One region of the Trichocoleus sp. DQ-U1 genome, then DNA from elsewhere that is predicted to be linked to it. Evidence: predicted binding sites of a transcription regulator. Region 1 holds the regulator's gene; each other region holds the start of a gene.

Region 1 (6,868 bases):
CAAATAAACTAATCGATCAGTTGCGCTGATCGATTAGTTTGTAAATCGAGTTAGATTACTTTTAAGTAATAAAAAAACAAGCGATCGCTTGTTTTAATTGACTAACTTTGCACTCAACTCATTCTTAATCCGATTCAAAATTGAGGCTTCATCCAGTGAAGTCAGAATGCGACTTACCACGGCTTTTGGGCCATCGGGACCCCAGGAAGCGCCGTTCGCCAAGTAAGTTTTAGTGACTTGTCCAATCCCGTAAGAAGAAACCCCAGAAACACCTGCCTGAGTCACGGCAACTGATAGATAGGGACCTAAAGACACCCCACCCGTTGCGGGTGCGGAGAGTCCTAAGAGACTTTTCAGGGAACTCAGTCCCAAAGTTGCCAAAAGTTCGCTAGCACTAATTCCGCCCATACTGATGGCAATTTTTTGTAGCAGTCCCACCGCTCCAGGCTGGGTCATGGGGATGCCGTAGAGTTTAGATAAGGTGAGAATCATTGCCACGTCGATGACGGCACCGCTGAGGAGATCGACAACCGTGACCGGGTTGAGGGCGATCGCAACTGCCTTCGTCATCACCCCTTTCCAGATGATCTGATTCGCACTTTCATCGCGAATCTGCATCTTCCTAGCAATCATCTGTTCGTTCACATCATCGGCATACAGCATGGTGTTGAGCGCTACCAAAGCCTTGCCTTCTCGGTGCAAAATTTCCAGAATTTTCAGCTTCAAATCCAGAACTTGGGGCGTTCCCGGTCGTCGCTGCACTGCCCTCGTTCCGTCAGGACGGCGAACCGCCTGCGCCACCAGGGGAGAGGCGGCGACCATCACAATTTCATCTGGTGAGAGCAATTCCCGCACCCGTTCATCCCGGATTTTGCGGTAAATCGCCATCCGGTCGGCATCCGGATACTGGTCAATTTTGTTAAATACCAGCAACATCGGTTTACCGACTTCCCGCAATTGCGATAGCGCCTCGTATTCCACCTTGTTCATGTCGCCCGAAATGACAAACAGCAGCAAGTCTGCTTGTCTGGCAACTTGTCTGGCTAAGGTTTCGCGGGTTTCTCCGTCTACTTCGTCAATTCCAGGGGTGTCAATTAGCTCGATTTGGGAATTGCCCGCACTCGGCAGCGTGACTCGTAGGATATCGCTGACGCTTCCCGCCTCATTCTCCTGAGTCAGTTGCCAGCTGGCACCTTGATGGGTGCGGGTGACGCCATGAAGTGGTCCCGTTTCAAACACGTTCTGACCTAATAAGGCGTTTAGTACTGAAGATTTACCCCGTCCCACCATCCCAAAGGCGGCAATCTGGACGACTGAGCGATCTAGCTTCTCCAGCATCGTTGCCAAATCATTAATCTCGGATTCCAGTCCCGTCCGCTCTTGAGGAGTGAGATCCAGGTTATCTACCAAGTCTCGCAGAGCATTTTGCGCCTTTTTGTAATTCAGTTCTGCTTGGATGTCATCAAAGCTCAAAATGGCGTTATCTAGTTCCCGATCCAAATCTGTCGCGTCCGGGGTTTGTGAAGGGAACTGGCTGGCATTTGGGGTTCGGTCAGACGATAAACGACTCAAAATTGCACCTTTTTTGCTCAGATGTTACTCTTCTTTCATCCTAGTCAATACCGATCTAGTCTGGCACTTTCCATATCCAGAGGGATATTTTTACTCGGTTCGTGCCAGCTCAGTATCAGCTGTGAGAATGATGTTATCTCGAAGGCGATCGCAATAAGTTTAGTATTGTTGCTGAATGAAGGTATTTGATCGGCACAGCGATTGTGAGTTCTAAGCGTTTACCTCAAACTACTGCCCACGTCCGAATTACCCATCTTTCCTGGCAACGGGGCTTTCTAGCAGGGGAAGTCACGGCGGCAGAATATGAATGGCAGTTCCAGTGGTGTTTCCGACAGGGTCAATTGTCGGTGACACCTTCTTTGGGACGCGCTTTAATTCAGGAACCTCTGGGTCGATTTTTAGAACAGAAAGATTACCAGCTAGAGCCTGGAGGGGACTATGCGTTTACGATCCGGGCGGAACTTTAAAAGTTTTGAGTTTTGAGTTCAGTTTAAATTAAGAAAGTTAAGAATGACAGAGTTTCCTAGTTCCTCGTCTCTCGTTGCTTCATGTATCTTTCGATGAGGAGGATGGCAACAATGTCATCGATTGGTCGGGGTAGACTCCGCATCCCTTGGGGAATCAGGCGTCCTAAACCTTGGGGAGGGTACATTTGCCAATAGCGATCGCGTGCTTCCAATGTACTGTAGCGCTCATCTACCAGGACAATTGGCACCGACGTTGGAAATTGCTGAAGTTTCTTTTTCCAACTTTTGGAAGTGGTTTGATCGCCCATCACTAGAGTATCAATCGGAAATTTTTCACACAACTCAAGGAGCGTTGCGATCGCTGCTTCTGCTGGTACAACCTGGTGGTAATGCAGAGAATTGTCTTTCCCCACTACGGCTAAACCACACTTATCGCGCCCTGGATCGAACCCTAAAATCATCTGAATTGGCTAATCGCTAATTTACAAATGGTTAATTGCCATTAGTCATCATCTCATCACTAATGACTAATAAATTACATCCTGACCACAACTTCTCCGTCTTCAACCGCCTCCAAATTTAATTTCATGGGTCCGGCAATATAGGCGTCCTCAGCCACGACCGCTTTCAGAGAAATCGGCTTATTGTGCTTTTTCAACTGCTCGATAAACCGAATCAAGCTAACAATTCGATTATCGCCAACCTGAACTGTATCGCCCAAAATCCCCGCGCGAGTAGCTCGGAACTGGGATGCTCCAAGCAGCAGGTCAATCCGCTGCCGAATTTGTTGGTCGGTCATGTTTGAAGGATCGGCAGATGTCGTTGCTACGACTTCACCAGTGCGGAATACAACTTGATTGGGTGCGGCGTCTGCAAAGACTTGTACCTGCTTTTCTCCCTGGACATAGTTACCAGCCGAAAAAACTCGGACTACATAGTTTCGACCATCCTGAATCTGGTTGATCAGTTGCTCTACCTGTGCCTCTGTAATTTGCACGACCCGTTCGTTCGCCACCTTGTTGAGACCGGGTTGGGTCGCTTTAATCGCTGTCCGATTCGCTTCCCGTAACAGCTGCTCAATGACCTGTCGGGCTGCGGCTGGCTCGACAATACGAAAAACGCCAGCCGCCAGAACCTGACCGCGCAGCAGTGCCAGACTACCCTGACGCAAAGTTTGATAAGACTGGTAATACTGTTCTAAGGTTGCCACTTCCTGCTCTAGGGAAGCTTGTTGTTTTTCGAGTTCTTTAAGGCGATTTTCTCGCTGGGCAATCACCTCATCTCGTTGAGAAATTTTGTTATCAAGTAGAGATAAGGCTTTGTCTCGCTGGGCAATTTGCTCATCGCGATCGCTCAGGCTCTTCCGAAAGGTAGCAAGTTTCTCATCAAGTTCCACAAGGGCTTGATCCCGCTTGAGAATTTGCTCATCGCGTTGGCTAATTGCTCGGTCTTGCTGGGCAATTTTTTGGTCGCGCTGAGTCACTTTCGCTTTGAATTCAGTAATTTCAGCTCTGACTTGATTTCGCTGCTGGAGCAATTCTTGGCGTTCTGCTTGAAGTTGTTGGATTTCGGAACGTAGCGTCTTGGCTTGCCCTGAGACAGATGTAAGCTGTTTTTGGGTTTGCTGAAAGCTGCTGGCAACCCGGGTCAGTTCGCTTTGAGTCTGATTTAGTTGCGCCTCCGTCTGGCCTTGTTTAGCCAGCGCGGCTGCCAAAGATCGATTAATCGCATCTAAGCGCTGCTGGGCGACAGATTGCTGGGTGCGAGCCTGAGCGAGTTCCTTCTCTACTTGCTCTTTTTGGGCGGCGGTTTTAGCAAGTTCGCTTTCGGTCTTCCGTTTCTGCTCGTTTGCTTTGGCAATATCCTTACTTGCTGTTTTGAGTTTTTTCTGGACTTCTTGAAGTCTAAAAACTCCAATCCGCAATTGTTCGCTGGTCGCGAAGATGATTGTTAGTGTTGAGGCAGAAATCGTTAGTCCCGTTAGAATCGTTACTAAAACAGCTGTTTTGCGGGGACGCAGATTGAACAACGACAGGCGTGCTTTTCCCACGCGCGTGCCAATGCGATCGCCCACCGTTGCGATGACGCTTCCCAACACTAAAATAGACAAAATCAGGAAGAGCGCACTGTCGGTCATTGTCTGCTACAGTCATTCCAGTTACAGCCTATCGCATCGCAGGCTAGAGAAAGGGTTAACAGGAATTAAAGATCGAAGGTGAAATCGGAAAGGTTAAAGGTTGGAAGGTTGAAAACTATCCGCTTAAAACCTGACACCTTTTAACTCAACTCCCGACTAAATGTTAAAACTGGATAACCTGCTCGCGCTACCATGCCGTTTTAACCAACAACCTAACCTACAACCTGACGAGAGCCTCTAGCTGTTTTCAAGTAAACTGCTGACTCAGTGTAACTGGGTTGTGTACCGTAATTTTTTTCTTGTGGATAGAAATCATTTTTTCCTCCCGCAAATCTCCCAGTAAGCGGGTGACAGTTACCCTGGTGGAGCCGATTGCTTCTGCGATCGCTTGATGAGAAAGCTTCAGATCGATCGTAATTCCATTGGCGGTAGGAACGCCAAAATCACGGCACAGAATCAATAGAAAACTCACCAAGCGGGATCCCATATCTCGGTGAGCTAATGTCTCAATCATCATTTCTGTTTGCAAAATGCGCGAAGAAAGCCCTCGCAGCATCAACATCGATAGCTCCGGATTATCCTTGAGCGATTGCTCTACCTGATCGATCGGTGCCGAAAGCAGCTCCACTGGCGTAAATGCTACAGCGTGATAAAACCGATCCGAACGATGCCCTGTAATTAAGGACAGTACTCCAAAAACGCTGTTTTCTCGCAGCAGCGCCACGGTAATTTCTTCCCCAGCTTCATACACGCGAGACAGCTTTACTGCACCTTTGAGCAAAAAGTATACCCGTTCAGCCGGGTCTCCTGGGAAAAAGATCGTCTTGCCCCGCTCAAAAGTTTCCACCACGGGTGGAAACGCCCCACCTCCCAGTTGACGGAACACAGCTGCTAGCGGTCTATCTTGCGTCACTGCCACTTCCTTTTTCCTAAATGCTGCCCTACAGACTTCTGCAACTTTCTGTCGGAGGAACTTTAACCATAGCAAAACAACTATGAGAGTTTTCTGACATTAGACACAGATAAACTGACTTCCAAGCGGTTTTTGTGCTATTTGATACAAAATTTTAAAGTAGTTTCCCCGGCTACCTTCTTTAGTTCTCTCCCTGCTCAAGGCAAGTAAGATTATGACGGAAAATGTTGATATCTTGACAGTATCTGCGCTATCGGGTGGGATGCATGGTGAGTAAGGAGGCACGCTCCTTACCCGTACTAGACAGCCTCGCTCCGGGCGATCGCGATCTTGAATACTCCCCTAAATCGGATATCCTCTAATATTGCCTTCAAAATCGACATTTATGCTAGATTTAACCGGAAAAAACGCCCTTGTCACCGGCATTGCCAACAATCGATCGATCGCCTGGGGGATTGCTCAGCAACTGCACCAAGCGGGTGCGAATCTAGGAGTGACTTACCTGCCAGACGACCGAGGCCGCTTTGAAAAAAAAGTGGCAGAGTTGGTAGAACCCCTCAACCCCAGCTTATTTTTACCCTGCGATGTCCAGAATGAGACCCAAATTCAGTCTACATTTGACGCCATCCGCGATAAGTGGGGCAAGCTAGACATCCTGATCCATTGTCTTGCTTTTGCGAACAAGGAAGATTTATCAGGTGATTTTAGTACCACTACCCGTGCTGGCTTCACCCAAGCTCTAGAAATTAGTACCTATTCGCTGGTACAACTTGCTGGGTCAGCAAAACCACTGATGACAGAAGGTGGCAGCATTGTCACGCTGACTTATCTAGGCGGCGTTAAGGTGATCCCCAACTACAACGTAATGGGAATTGCCAAGTCTGGATTGGAAATGAGTGTCCGTTACCTGGCATCTGAATTAGGTCCACAGAATATTCGCGTGAATGCAATTTCGGCAGGTCCTATCCGCACTTTGGCATCGTCGGCGGTAGGTGGCATTCTGGATATGATCCATCACGTTGAGGAAGTAGCACCGCTGCGACGCACTGTAACTCAGAAAGAAGTGGGAAATGCGGCTGCTTTCTTGTGTAGCGATTTGGCAAGTGGCATTACAGGTCAGGTGCTATATGTCGATGCGGGATACGAGATTATGGGGATGTAAAAAGAATCAAACATTAAAAATTAAAAATTAAAAAGCAAAGATTCTGCTAATTTTTAATTTTTAATTTTGCATTTTTAAGGCTTTCGCGTCTCCCAAATGCTCAGTAACGTAGGATAATAAACTTAACTTTATTTTCTTGAGTGAGCATCTGCGATGCAGGCACGCGATCGCCAATTTCCACCTTCTCCAAGCATTGAACAGCTTTTGTCTCCTCGCATGGCAAGGGTTCCCCGCAAGACGGGCGAAACGGATGTTATCGTCACCGTCAAATTAGACGGGAATGGCACTTGCAATGCCAAAACCGGCATTCCGTTTTTAGACCATATGCTGCATCAAATCGCCTCTCACAGCCTGATTGATTTGGATGTAGCCGCGACGGGAGACTTGGAAATTGATGACCACCATACCAATGAAGATGTGGGAATTACCCTAGGAATGGCGTTGCATCAAGCACTGGGCGATCGCAAAGGAATTGTCCGATTTGGGAATTTCCTCGCCCCTCTCGATGAAGCGTTGGTTCAGGTAGCGTTAGATTTTTCCGGACGCCCCCACCTCAGCTATGGCTTAGAGATTCCCACTCAGCGAGTCGGGACTTATGACACCCAGCTGGTGCGGGA
Region 2 (6,868 bases), on a different contig from region 1:
CACCAACGCCAATCTAGGCAACACTACTGCCACAGGCATCATCAAAAACGATGAAACCGCAGGCTTTACTGTCACCCCTATCAGCGGCAACACCACCGAAGCTGGAGGTACTGCCACATTTACAGTTAAACTCAACAGCCAACCCACCGCTAATGTCACCCTTGGCTTAACCAGTTCCGACACCACCGAAGGTACCGTCTCTAGCCCCAGCCTCACATTCACAGCCAATAACTGGAATATTGCTCAAACCGTTACGGTCAAAGGAGTTGATGATGCACTGGTTGATGGCAATATCGCCTACAACATCATCACCACCCCAGGCGTCAGTACCGACCTTAACTACAACAAACTCAATCCTGTTGATGTCGCTGTCACCAACATCGACAACGACGCCGCCGGATTTACCATCACCCCAATTAGCGGCAACACCACCGAAGCCGGAGGCGCTGCCAACTTTACCGTCAAACTCAATAGTCAACCTACAGCTAACGTCACCCTTGGTTTAGGAAGTTCCGATCCGACAGAAGGCAGCGTTTCCAGCCCATCGCTGACCTTTACTTCAAATAATTGGAATATTGCTCAAACCATTACGGTGAAAGGAGTTGACGATGTACTTGTCGATGGAAATATCGCCTACAGCATCGTTACTGCCCCTGCTATTAGCACCGACGCCAAATACAACGGACTGAACCCGCAAGATGTTGCTGTTGTCAACATTGACAACGACACTGCACCCCTCAATGTCATTAACGGCACTTGGCTTTCTGAAACCTTGGTGGGAACCTCTTTAGACGACCGGATCAATGGTTTTGGCGGTCATGACACGATTGTAGGGGGACTGGGAAAAGACCGGATTTACGGCGATGACGGCAACGATACCCTGATTGGCGACCTCAACAATAATCTCTTGACTGGGGGTTCGATGGGTATGGATGACATCATCTACGGCGGTACAGGTAGCGATCGCATCAATGGTTGTGGCGGTAATGACACCCTGTACGGCGAGGCAGGCAGCGACCAAATCTGGGGAGATGGGGGCGATGACCGACTCTACGGAGGCTTGGGGAATGACATCCTCACCGGAGGATTGGGGCGCGATATTTTCGCAGTTTCCAAAGGGGAAGGTACTGACACCATCCGCGACTTCCAGATTGGTCAAGACTACATTGGGTTAGGCGGGGGTTTGAAATTGAACCAGTTGTCGATTATTCAGCAAGGAAGCAATACCAGTATTATTGACAATTCCAACAACCAGACTTTGGCAATATTGGCTGGGGTGAATGCGGCTACGTTTATGAGTAATGCAGCTTCTACTTTTGTAAGTATCTAGTATGAGGAAGCAGCTTTAATTAATATTTAAAGCTGCTGATTTGGCAACTATTGACAATGAGTTGCTGTGGATATGAGCCTGAAGCCAGAACAGAATCTAATAGAGAAAATGCTTCTAAGAACATCAACACCTTACATCTACACAATTTTGCTGCTGTTAGGAACGCTAACTTCAACTGCTACCGCCCAAACACCTAATTTAAAACCCAATCCATCAAGCTCGACAACAGACTTTACAGGCGTTACAATCCTCCAGCTACCTGATGGCATTCCTGAATTAAATAACGATACTGTAGACTCATCCTTTGGCGATACCCTTGATGTAGCAAAACACCCACCAGGCGCGTTGGAACCCGCAGCCTTAAGCTTCGAGGACCAGAAGTCTTTAGCCAAACCGTCTTTTTACACGCTAAAACAACGGCGTTTTCTTGCCCAAATATCTAATGTAAAAACTGCACTCCCCACACCAGAATCTAGTTCCAAAGCCGTACCTTCCCCAGAGACATTGGAGGTTGAGATTCCTCAACCTTTAGCAGAAGTAAAAACACCTCCTCGGACTTTGCGCGAAGCAGGGTTACTCCAAGAAATACTAACCCCAGAAAACGCCGCTCCTACAGAAGAGATTAGCGCTGCCACTAAACAAACAGCACCATCAGATCGAGTTCGTTCTCAACGATTTATGCCCCGGATCGGCGCTGAATTTACCACTGGTTCTGGTGTGGGTTATGAAAGTTCTTTTGGTAGCATTGGAGGCTTTGTTCCACTATGGCAAAACTCAGACAACCTCACCTTCTTAGAAGGTCGATTGCTGTTGTCAACGGAAGATTCTCATATAAGCAGCAATATTGTTTTAGGACATCGCTTTTATAGTGCCAAAGATAACCGGATCTTGGGCGGCTATGTCGCCTTCGATACCCACGACACGGGTAATAGCAACTTTAATCAACTGGGTGCTGGGTTTGAAAGCTTAGGAGAAAACTGGGATATTCGCGCGAATGCTTACATTCCGGTTGGAGATACCCGCCAACTGACCCAAGAGAGGGTTTTTTCTACAGGTTTATCGTTTTCAGACCCTTTCTTTCAGGGTAATTTCTTGGGTCAAACTAGAAATCAACAACTTCAACGCGATCGCAATTTTGAAGCGGCGATGGCAGGGTTTGATGTTGAAGCTGGCATGAAAATTGCCCAAATCAGTCGAACCGGCGACCTCCGAGGCTATGCTGGACTTTATTATTATGATGCCCCAGGCAGTGCGGAGATTTTGGGCTGGCGCACTCGGGTAGAAGCGCGTCCCACGGACACTTTCAGGCTGGGACTCTTGCTCTCAAATGATGCCACTTTTGGCACGAATTTGGTGCTGAGTGTGGGGGCGAATTTTCCCGGAACTCGTCCGAGAGGGATACGAACAGAAGATCGGGTTCTGGCGCGTCTGGGGGAATCTGTTACCCGAAACGCGAATATTGTAGTCGATGAACAATCCGAATCTGAGTCTTTCAGCGTACAAGATACGGTATTTGTCACAAATCCTGCAACGGGTCAACCGTGGAGATTTCGGCACGTCAATTTGGGAATTGGAACCGGGAACGGCACGTTTGAGAATCCGACTGGAACGGTTGCGGAAGCTTTGGTTGTGGCTCAACCCAATGATATTGTCTACGTGCAACCAGGGACAAATCCTGGAGTTCCTGCTTTCAAGATTCCCGACCAAGTGCAAGTGCTTTCAACTGGCCCTGTGCAGCGTATAGATACCGTGGAACTCGGCAATTTACAATTACCCTTGTCTAATGCGGGGGTACTGCCAGACGTGACAGGGACAGTCACGATGGGGAACACGACAACCCTTTCGGGTTTCGCTATCACCACAACCACTGGTTTTGGCATCGCTGGAAACAATATCAGCAATGCAATTATTCGAGACAACGCGATCGCAAATTCTTCCGGTGAGGGAATCTTACTTGAGAATGTGACCGGACAGATACTAATTCAAGACAACGCGATCGCAAATTCTGCTTTGGAAGGCTTTTCCCTCAGCAATAATCAGGGGCAAGTTAACCTAATTCTTGTCAAAAACACGATCGCCAACAATGGTGCTTTAGCTAACGAAGGGGACGGCATCAATCTTGAACTTCGCAATACTGCAACTGGAACCTTTAATATCTCAGAGAATACGATTACTGGCAGTAACAGCTTCGGGAGCATCGCCGACGGAGTCGAGGTAAAACTGTTCGAGAGTGCTTCCGGAACCTTTACTCTGACTAATAACCAAATAACTGCAAATCAATTTAGTGGCATTAATATTGAACTTGAATCCAATACTTTGGGGACATTTGAGATTGCCAACAGCACAATCTCAGGCAATCAATTTGATGGAATTTCTATCAAGCTAAACGATAGCGCGACTGGAACGTTTAATATCACTAATACTCAAATTTCTAAAAACGGGTTTTATGGAATTGGGATACTTCTCTCAAATAACACCTCTGGAACCTTCAACATTACCAATAGCACCATTGCTGAAAATCAAGATAATGGAGTGAATATCGCACTTTCCGATGCAGCGATAGGAACAGTCAATATTTCTAACAATCAGCAAATTTCTAAAAATGGATTTTACGGAATTTTTACCAGCATCAATGGAAACGCCCAACTTCAATTCCTCAGTGAATCAAATCAAATTATAGATAATGCTTTTACCGGGCTTTCCCTCAACAGCTACGATACTGCTAAAATCTTTGCCGGAGTCCGGCTTAACACCATAACAGGAAGCGCAATCGGCGATCTCGAAGCAATAACCAGCGGTTCTGGCGATACAATTTGTCTCCAACCCCGCCATAATACGATTGGAAACTTTTTCTTAAATGACAGTTTTGGAGGAGCGATCCAGATAGAAACGGGAACGCTGTCTACAAATAATATCTCTGTCAGCGATCTTAGCAATTGGTCTGGAACCACTGTATCGGCTGGAACTTGTGGTTTCCCTTAATCGGTAAACGATACCAGTTCACTTTTGTCGGATTACACGTGAGATCCCCCAGATCCCCATTTTCAGGTGGGATTCGAGAATTGAAGTGCCTTTAGCGTGGAGGCGTGATGAATCGCGTGTCTACAGGAGTTCGCGAATTATTTAGGCGTAGCAATCCTACATGATTCGTGAAGGAGAGATCCCCAACTTCGAGAAAGAAGCCGGGGATCTGAACCACTGTATTCGCCAGTAGATGATTTGTAGGGAGACGTTGTGTAACAAGATACAAAATGACTTTACATAAGATAATGCCTCAGATAGGTATATCGAGGAGCCATAACTACATCCTAGGACGAGGAATTTGTACCTCTGGCTTTCTAAGATTGATCTCAAGCAAAAATAATAGGAGTAGTTTATGACCGAACAACCAGATCAACAAGTTAATAACTTACCTTCAGAAGTCCAAGAACTGCCTGAGGCTGCTCAGCAGATTTTCCAGGCTGCATTTAAGAGTGCCCATGAAGACGGGATGGACGAAGAAGCTGCTCGCAAGGTTGCGTGGAACACCATCAACAGCGAATACCGTCAAGGTGAAGATGGCAACTGGGAGCGGACTCCTGAAATGATAAACGAAGACAATTCAAATCCCGTAACCCGCGCTGCGGTTCAGTCTGGCGGCAATTAAACGCTTTTAAGTAGCAATCGTTTAGATTGATTGACAATAGAAGGCGGTCTGTGCAAGTCACAGACCGCCTTTTGCCTATAGGTCTACGTTTAGCTTAATTTGCAGTAAAATGAACCGTTTCAAGTGCAGCGAACGATATATAGATAAATACCCTCAGATAGAACCTCACCCCTAGCCCCTCTCCCCCTGGGTTCACAAGGTAGGGTTACACCAGAGTGCATTCAATAAAGAATTTCCATCGTGGCGTCTGAAAGCAAATTGTTCGCGTCGCCAGTTGACTAAAGCAACTGCGCCCAAAAGATAAATTTGAATAAATTATGATAATTTATGGTTGTAGCTAGCTCAACCTTGCTAATTGTCTCAACTCAATGGTTGATCAATTAACCAGGTAAAAAAATAAAAGGAGGTAGAACATAATGAAAAAAACATTCAATAACCTATTATTAACAGGCCTTGTAGTGTTTTCAATGGCGCTGGTCAGTGGTTGTGGTGGAGGTGAAAACTCTACTACTTCTCAGGCTTCTCCTTCCCCAAAATCTACTACATCTCAGACTTCAACTACCTCTACACCGACTTCCTCTCGACTGACTTTTGAAAAATCTTTCCTTGTCAGAAAAACTCCCGATAAAAAAGTTGTGCCGGTCAATGATGGAGTTTATAAAAGAGGGGAAGATGTTCAGCTAGTCTTGCTCAATGTTGGCAAATTTAAGAAAGGTCAGGATGGGAAAAACTGGCTAGATATGGATATGGAAGTTAAAAATGCCAAGGGCGAAGTTATTTTGGTGAAAAAGAGCTTAATTGGAGAAAAAGGACATACAGCTTTAAAAGATGATGTAGCAGCCTCTCCCAATGGCACTGTTAATACAACTCCTAAAATTCAACCGGGAACTTACCAAATTCAGCTAACGATTTATGACAAGGTGGGTGGTGGTAGGGTAACAGAAACTAAAGCTTTTACTTTGAAATAAGGGCGGCGCAAACAAAAATCATCTACTGGATACGATACGGTAGATGATTTGTAATTCCCTTTAACACATTGCACCCCTCCCCGCAGGCAGGGAGGGGTGCCGGAGCCTCAGAAAATGGCAGGGAGGGGTTGGGAACGGTAGAAAATCAGACAAATTTTATCCCTAATTAAAGTTTGCACTTATACAAGCAAATTCATCTAAAGGATAACGCTAGTTATTTTTGAAATAGCCGAGTTTCCAAATTGGAGATTAAACCCAAAAATTCAAGCTTCGATGTTTTATCCCTGCTTGATAAACGCGCCCTCATTTTCGGATGAATAGCGGATATTGGCTTCTTTGAAACGCCGCAAAGCTTCAGCTAAGCGATCGCATTCGGCAATCAAACTCACTCGCACATACCCCTCACCACCCGCTCCAAAGGCATTTCCGGGAGTCACGACCACGCCCGTCTGCTGCAAGACAGAGAGGGCAAAATCTGTTGAGGTCATCTCTACCGGACACGGAACCCACAGGTACATGGTGGCTTTTGGCTTGGGAACCGTCCAACCCAACTCAGCAAATCCCTCGATCAGAAAATCGCGGCGACGGCGATAGCGATCGCAGACCTGATTGACATAAACATCTGGAAGTTGTAAGGCGGTTTCGGCAGCAGATTGCAAGGCGGCAAAGATGCCATAATCCAGATTAGTCTTGAGTGTCCGCAACCCTTGAATGATGTGTTGGTTGCCTACGACAAAGCCAACGCGCCAGCCTGCCATGTTGTAAGTTTTAGACAAGGTATGAAACTCGACGCCGATTTCCTTCGCCCCTGGAATTTCTAACAAGCTGGTTGGTTGATAACCATCAAAAGCTAATTCTGCGTAGCACAAATCATGTACGAGTAAGATTTCGTGCTTCTTAGCAAAAGCAACGATATCTTTGAAG
Region 3 (6,868 bases), on a different contig from region 1:
TTGGGATTAGGATCTTTTAGCTGTATGCCCAAACGGGTGTAACGCCAAGCTTGATAAACACTGAAATACAGCACTAAAAGACCGCAAACTGCAAAAAAGATACTGCCACCCGTCCCTGGGCTAGCAGCGGCAGCGCCACTGGCACGCGGCTGGGCGGCGGGGATGGCAAACAAGAAAATTATGCTCGAAACAACGGCTAGGACTAACTGAACCCAGAAGCCAGCCCAGCCAGCGATCCGAAAAGAGCCAGCGATTCGCTGTAGAGCTGAAGGAACGGGAGATGAATCGAACTGTTCTCGCATAAATTGATTTTAAATCGGTTTAATTCCGGATTTATCTATAAACAGAGCGTTTTGTTGAACAAGTAATGCAATCCCAAATTTATACGGTAATCTTCCTAACCACCAGTTTGAGGCAATGGGGCAGCAAAATTCAAAGATGTTTAACCTCTGGAGAACTTTTAACCCAATGGAGCCGTCTTTCTTTCGAGAGCAGGCTTCTAATTTACTTGGCTTTGATGACGGCCTGCCATTTCCAGAGCAGCCCTCTCGAAGTGGAAGCAGCATGATGAAATTCCTGCAACCAAATCTCAGGAAGCATTTACTCTCCGTCGCTTATGCAGTTGCTTTGGTAGGTAGTTTGGCAGCCTATCAAAGGACGGTGATGCCGAAACCGCTTTCGGTAGCGCAAAAACATTGGGCAGCGATCGCTACGGAAAACCCGGAGCGAACAGTCACGCAATACAGTGACAATGCCATTTTAATGCGCTCCTATGGCGTTCTGGACGAAGTCTATCAGGGGAAATCCATCTACCCAGCCTGGGAAGAATTCTTCTCGAAGTACAAGATTCAAGATTTCCAGGTTGTTAGACAACAGCAACGCGATCGCGCTGTCGAAGCAGTCATCACGATCTATGCCAAGTCCAAGCACGGAACCCCTGTTGTTTTGTCGCTTTCCTACCAGGTGCAATTTGATAAGGATGGCAAAATCATCCGTGAAGTCTGGCAGGCCAACCCAGAATTGAGTGTCTAAAATTGATGGTATCGTTCTGTCATTTTGCCAGCTGACATCACGCGCTGCTTTTGATCGTTCGCGGTCTTAATACACCAGTGATAGCAGCCTTGTTTGGGGTGTGTTTTCTGATTGATAAAGGCATCGTTAGATTGGGGAAACCGATCCTAATCCAATTTATTTGGCTGGGAGTTCAGTGAATTATGCAGATGAAATTTGAGGATATTTATCAGTTTTTTCAAGACCCTCCTCCCACTTATCTCAACAAGGAACTAGCGGTGTGTTATGTCCTTTCAGTTTTGATGAGTGGAGAATCCTATGGAACGGAACTCATCGGGCGACTAGAGAGTGAATATCCTACCTATCGGCTTTCTGATACCGTCTTATACAGCGCCTTAAAATTTCTGGAAGACCAAGCCGCTATCACAGGGTATTGGAAAAAAGTGGAAGGGAGAGGAAGACCTCGTCGAATGTATCAAATTCGCCCAGAGTGTCTGGAACAGGCTCATGACCTAGCTCGCCTTTGGGATGAATACACAATGAGAGAATCTCAAGCCATCTGAGCCAATCCCAAAGAAGCTCTCTTGCGATAGGCTATAGGTTATAGGCGATCTTGTATCTCTTGGACAAGAGCCTATTTTCCATTGCCCTATCTAGAAATTCGTGAATACGACAATTCTCTTTTCAACATTTCTGCTAACACTGTTGTTAGCAGTCGGTCTATTTTTCTTTATTCGAGCCTCCGCTAAGGATCGAACGCAACAAGTGAAACTGATTGCGGAGCAACCAGAAGAATCAATTTTAATTCAATTGCAACAATATTTCGATCGGCGTGCTTACCGGATTGCGGCGGTGGATGCAAAGCAAAATCAAGTTACATTCCAAGGCTTTGTCCGCCCCAGCTGGTTTTTGGCAATTTTTCTGAGCTTATTAGCTTTTTGTGGCTTTCTTTGTTTGGCATTGGTTTTAGCAATCCTATTTCCCCAATTCGCTAAAATTTTCCTAGGTTTGGTTCTCCTTTCACCAGCCGCGGGCGTTTTTTACTGGAAAAAAGCTGGACGCAGCGAACAAGTTTCCCTGAAGGTGGAAACATTTGCAGGTGTCGAAAAAGAGACTAGAAGTTTAATAACTGTCATCGCCCATCGTGATGAATTGGCTCAATTGCAACAGGAACTGCAATTAAAGCCTTGCGAATGACAACTCTCTGGCTAAAAATCTTAAAAAATTCCAAAACCTGGTCAGTTTGTGAATCCAAAAGAATTTTAATTATGAGGAAAAATTCAAAATTCCTCCTATAAAACAATAGGGGCGGTTCGCGAACCGCCCCTATAACCGAGTTTTCACGTTTAATGCCTAAAACTTCAGCTGCTACGAACAGCGGCGAGGGTAGGCTTTTCCACAGGATTGTCGATTATCCTAAGGCTAGGAAACAGAAAATGATTTTCTTCAACATATTGGGCACCAAATAGCCCCTTTTCCGCCCAAAAGTACCGATCTGTGGTGTGTTCGTTCCGCTTCACGAGCAGCAAAGCAGGCGGAAGGATTCCTTCGGTTTGAATAAACTTTCGCGCGGCGGTGACTGGTTTATCTTCGCCACTTTCAATACTATACTGAGGGACATGCTCTAAAATTCTACGTCCTTCCTGGCGACGGCGACTTTTCCGCTTGCGTCTTCTAGCCAACCTCCTTACCTCCCCTTTAATTCTGACAGTTGTAATGATAGATACAAAAACCGTCGCAAGTATATCGGTTTGAGTTCAAAATATCAACCGCTTTTTACCGATTGATACAAACATTACAGCCCTCAGAAATTAAAATCGACAGCAGCAGAAGGGGCAATAGACGCTATATATGCAAGCTTGTCTAAACTTGAGCCTAGATATAGCGTATAAAGGGCTAGATTTATTCGACCTTGACAAAATTTAGCCAGTTTGGAAGCAGTTTTGTAACCAAACTATCATGAAAGCTCGCTAAAATTTTTGTAATAAAAAGAAACAAAAATGAGGTCTTTGCACGACCTTTGCCGCTTCAGCGCAATTGCGTGTCAGGATCGACGGAAGAAAACCCGATCCGATGAATGCAATTTTCCTCGCTGTCAAGTACCCAAGTATAAGCGAATGTGTCTATGTCTACCAGTTCAGAATTCATAACTTTGTGCCAATCACAAGTAGCACTATTAACTCAAGGACTGGAAGCTGCCTTGAGTGTTGTGTATTTAACGGAAGAACTGGTAGAGGGCGTCCCAACTAAGCTAAGGCCGGTTGTTGCTTACCCACAGACAGCGGTGGAATGGGAAACGGATGAGATTTCGGCTTTGGGATTTTCCGATCGACCGTTGGCATCCATTCCTCGGTTATTGTCAGCGGCATCTCCGGTTTCTCAGGAGTCCGATGCGGTTTCTGAGACGGGTTCAACGGAATCGGCGGCTGAAGTCGGGAAAGAAGAAACGATTGATGAATTGCAGGCAAAGGCGGGGACATCGCCCCTCCAGCGATCGCTCTTCGCCGATGCTGACTTGAGTAGCTCCTCGCGTCAAATTGTGGTGCCTTTGTTGCATGAAGGTGTGGTGATGGGGCTGCTGGTGACAGCTCGTGAAGATAGACCTTGGAACCAGCGGGAACGAACCGCGATTGAACGGATTGCCGATACACTGGCGAGCGCTTGTATTCTGGATCGGCGTTCCCAATGGTTTGAGCAACAGCTGAGTCAGCAGCGTCATCTTCAGGCTCAACAGCGCGATCTCATGGACGATCTGATACACCAGTTTCGCAATCCGATGACCGCCTTACGGACGTTTGGCAAGTTACTCCTCAGACGATTGGTACCTGGAGATGCGAACCGCGAAGTTGCCAACAGCATCGTGCGTGAAAGCGATCGCTTGCAAGAGTTGCTTCTACAGTTCGATCGGGCAGTGGATATGGACGAAGGAGAGTTAGTGCCTTTGTACGGGCAAATCGCGGATCGTGCTTACGATGCAGTTCCCGTGCCGATTGCCCCGTCCTGTCCGCTTCCCCGAAAAGGTGAAGATTTAGGAAATCTCTACTCTCCCTTGGGATTGGAGCCTCAGACAATTCCGACGAGAGCGCTGGCGTTGGAATCCTGCTCGGTGGCGAAAGTTTTGGAACCGCTAGTGGTGACATCCAGCGCGATCGCCCAAGAAAAAAATCTGGCTTTATTAGCAGAAATTCCTCCGAATTTGCCGCCAGTACAAGCCAATGCCAAAGTACTGCGCGAAGTGTTAAGCAATCTGATTGACAATGCTTTGAAATATACCCCGGCGGGTGGGCAAGTTTACATTCAGGCAGGAAATCGACGACATACTTCTCAAGGAGATTTTCAGGCGATCGCAATTAGCGATACTGGCCCTGGCATTCCCGTGCAAGATAAAGAGCATTTGTTTGAGCGACATTACCGAGGCGTCCAGGCAGAAACTGAGATTCCGGGGAGTGGATTGGGTTTAGCGATCGCGAGAGATTTAGTAGAACAAATGCAGGGCGAAATTGAAGTCATTAGCCCCGCCGAACGCAACTGGCTCGATCGCAGTATTCCCCACACTCAAGGACCCGGAACGACCTTTATTGTCTGGTTACTAACTGAAGCCTTAAAGGGCGAAGATGAAGTTTGATAAGTTGCTCTTACATTTATTTGTATTTGAGCTGGTAATGGGTAATCCGATTACTTATCTAGGGCGATCGGTCTGCATGGTATAGCAGTCATCAATGATTCGTGAAAACGAGATGCCCGACTTCTTGGAGAAGTCGGGCATCTGAACTGTTGGCATCTCACAACTCAAATAGGATTGCGATAAGACGCCATTTAGAATTAAAAACCCGGTTTCTTCTAGAAACCGGGTTTTGAAAATGCTTATTTCTTTGTGCCTATCTGCTTAGGAATGAAGCGATCGCTAGTCAAATAGAATTGCACGCTTCATTCTGCAAATATTACTGCTCTAGCACTAACTCATCATTTAACCGCAGATTCAGATCCGTATCCGGATCAATCGCAATCAGATCCACTCTATCCCGACCGAGGAACAGTCCGATGAGTCCACCAATTCCCAGACCGCCCAAGACTTCTTCGGTAGCGATCGCTTTGTCACCCGTCACAGCAGAAACCGCAGCAGCAGCAGCAGCACCTAATGCGGCATTCTTGAGGATCCCACCAACGCTAGTACCCTTGGTAACGGATTCGGTTTTGGTAATGGTTTGAGAAGTAGCATCGATAGCCACCCGTTGACCGTTCGTGAAAACCAGTTCCTTCGCCACAAACTGAGAGCCTCCCTGAGCCGGTTGCAGTTCACCGACCACTTGGCTTCCAGAGGGGATTAGCACCGTTCCATCAGATGTGGTGATATTTGCTGCCACCGTTAGCGTCAGCGGTGCCCTTTCGTCCTTTGTAACCAGAATTTTTTCTTTCTCGTACCTAACTGGAATAGTGGTTCCAGCCGGAATCGCGACTGTCGTGTCCTCTGGCGGTGTGTCGTTGAGAGAGACAATATAGGGCGAGTTAATTGCCGCTACTTGTCCAGAACTCACCAATGCCTGATAGATGAAAGCTGCTACCTCCGCTCTGGTGGCATTCCGAGTTGGATTCAGCGTCTGGAGAGTCGGATAGTTCACCACAATGCTCTTTTCTGTTGCCGCAGCAATGCTACTGCGAGCATAGGTAGAGATGGAAGAAGCATCGTTATACACTTGCAAATCAGCCGATACGGGATTGCTGGCAGTGTAATTCAAGCCATTCGCCAAGGAAACTAGAACTTGTTCGCGGGGAATATTTTGTGTAGGTCTAAAGACGTTACCGGGATAACCCGACAAAAATCCCATTTCGTAAGCTTCACGGATAGCCGAGTATGCCCAGTAGGTCGATGAAAGATCCACAAAATTAACAGCATTGCGGATTTTATTCTTGTTGAAGGCCTTACGAACCATCGCCGCGAATTGGGCACGAGTCACCGGATCGTTGGGTCGAAACGTACCATCGGGGAACCCGGCAATTACATCACGTTGTGCCAGTTCTTGAATAAAACTAGCAGCCCAGTAGCTTGAGGATACATCACTAAAATTGATAGCTTGAGCAACAGCTGGTGCCGGTGACATAATTGTTTCTACTAGGGGAGCCATCGAACCTGCCGACATTCCCAGCATTAGTAGTAAAGCTGTTCCAGATTTCAAGCGCTTTAAGTTAGACATTGAGAACTTCTCCACTTTTCGCATTCCTTTGATTATTTAGACCTAAGATTACCTGATAGGTTCCTAGAAATTTCAATCTCAACAAATTTATTTACTGCCGTGACAGATTATAGAGATATAGACAGTTTCAGCGGAAAGTTCTGGACTGCCTAAGAAGGAAAGACGCATATTTTGCAAAAATAGTTGCTTGTTGTAGAAAAAATTGGCTTCCGGAGCCTCTAGAAGCCGATCACAATATAGATTGGGAATGCAAAAAAAAGGCACGCTATGTGTAGCGTGCCCTAACTTGTGGAATGATGATGTCAAAATTCGGGTCTTTATCTATTAGTCTTAAAGCTAGTTCTGATGGTCAACCCACCGACGGTAGAGTTTTTGAATCGCTTTGAGGACAGGACTAGGGGCTGACTTCTGAGAGGCACTGTTGGGATCTAGAAGCTGTAATCGAGTCAGGAGTTTAGCTTCCTCAATCGCTACCTCGCCATCGCTATAAATTAAAGCGCTGAGGGCTTCGATGAGGCGCTGGTAATCGTCGGTGCTGGGGCGATCGCCTAAATAATCTTGCACCCAATTGTAGACCTCGCTTGGGCTTACAGCTACGAGTTCATACAACAAAGGCTGAATCTCTGGATCGTCAGCAATGCCCTTTTCCTTCGCCACTCGCTGAA

Evidence for each region. The regulator NtcA, encoded in region 1, controls nitrogen genes in cyanobacteria. The targets are predictions, from matches to a motif close to TTTGTANNNNNNNNTACAAA.
Region 2: the regulator NtcA is predicted to act here: its motif matches at 4,562-4,581, upstream of NDI34_RS16160 (ChaB family protein).
Region 3: the regulator NtcA is predicted to act here: its motif matches at 2,722-2,741, upstream of NDI34_RS08385 (DUF3155 domain-containing protein).

The regions. Positions count from the first base shown of each region.
Region 1 is NZ_JAMPKB010000019.1:30,510-37,377, reverse strand. Features, by position in the region: gene NDI34_RS10470 (GTP-binding protein) at 94-1,500, opposite strand; gene NDI34_RS10465 (DUF3146 family protein) at 1,776-2,039, shown strand; gene NDI34_RS10460 (pre-16S rRNA-processing nuclease YqgF) at 2,096-2,500, opposite strand; gene NDI34_RS10455 (DUF3084 domain-containing protein) at 2,575-4,176, opposite strand; gene ntcA (global nitrogen regulator NtcA) at 4,424-5,095, opposite strand; gene fabI (enoyl-ACP reductase FabI) at 5,475-6,251, shown strand; gene hisB (imidazoleglycerol-phosphate dehydratase HisB) at 6,405-6,868, shown strand, end outside.
Region 2 is NZ_JAMPKB010000035.1:57,659-64,526, reverse strand. Features, by position in the region: partial or broken gene NDI34_RS16170 (Calx-beta domain-containing protein) at 1-1,330, shown strand, start outside; gene NDI34_RS16165 (right-handed parallel beta-helix repeat-containing protein) at 1,439-4,312, shown strand; gene NDI34_RS16160 (ChaB family protein) at 4,707-4,976, shown strand; gene NDI34_RS16155 (hypothetical protein) at 5,393-5,944, shown strand; gene NDI34_RS16150 (aspartate aminotransferase) at 6,223-6,868, opposite strand, start outside.
Region 3 is NZ_JAMPKB010000014.1:64,299-71,166, forward strand. Features, by position in the region: gene NDI34_RS08365 (DUF3611 family protein) at 1-302, opposite strand, end outside; gene NDI34_RS08370 (hypothetical protein) at 439-1,032, shown strand; gene NDI34_RS08375 (PadR family transcriptional regulator) at 1,221-1,574, shown strand; gene NDI34_RS08380 (cofactor assembly of complex C subunit B) at 1,675-2,208, shown strand; gene NDI34_RS08385 (DUF3155 domain-containing protein) at 2,373-2,693, opposite strand; gene NDI34_RS08390 (ATP-binding protein) at 3,137-4,636, shown strand; gene NDI34_RS08395 (S-layer homology domain-containing protein) at 4,953-6,203, opposite strand; gene NDI34_RS08400 (TerB family tellurite resistance protein) at 6,540-6,868, opposite strand, start outside.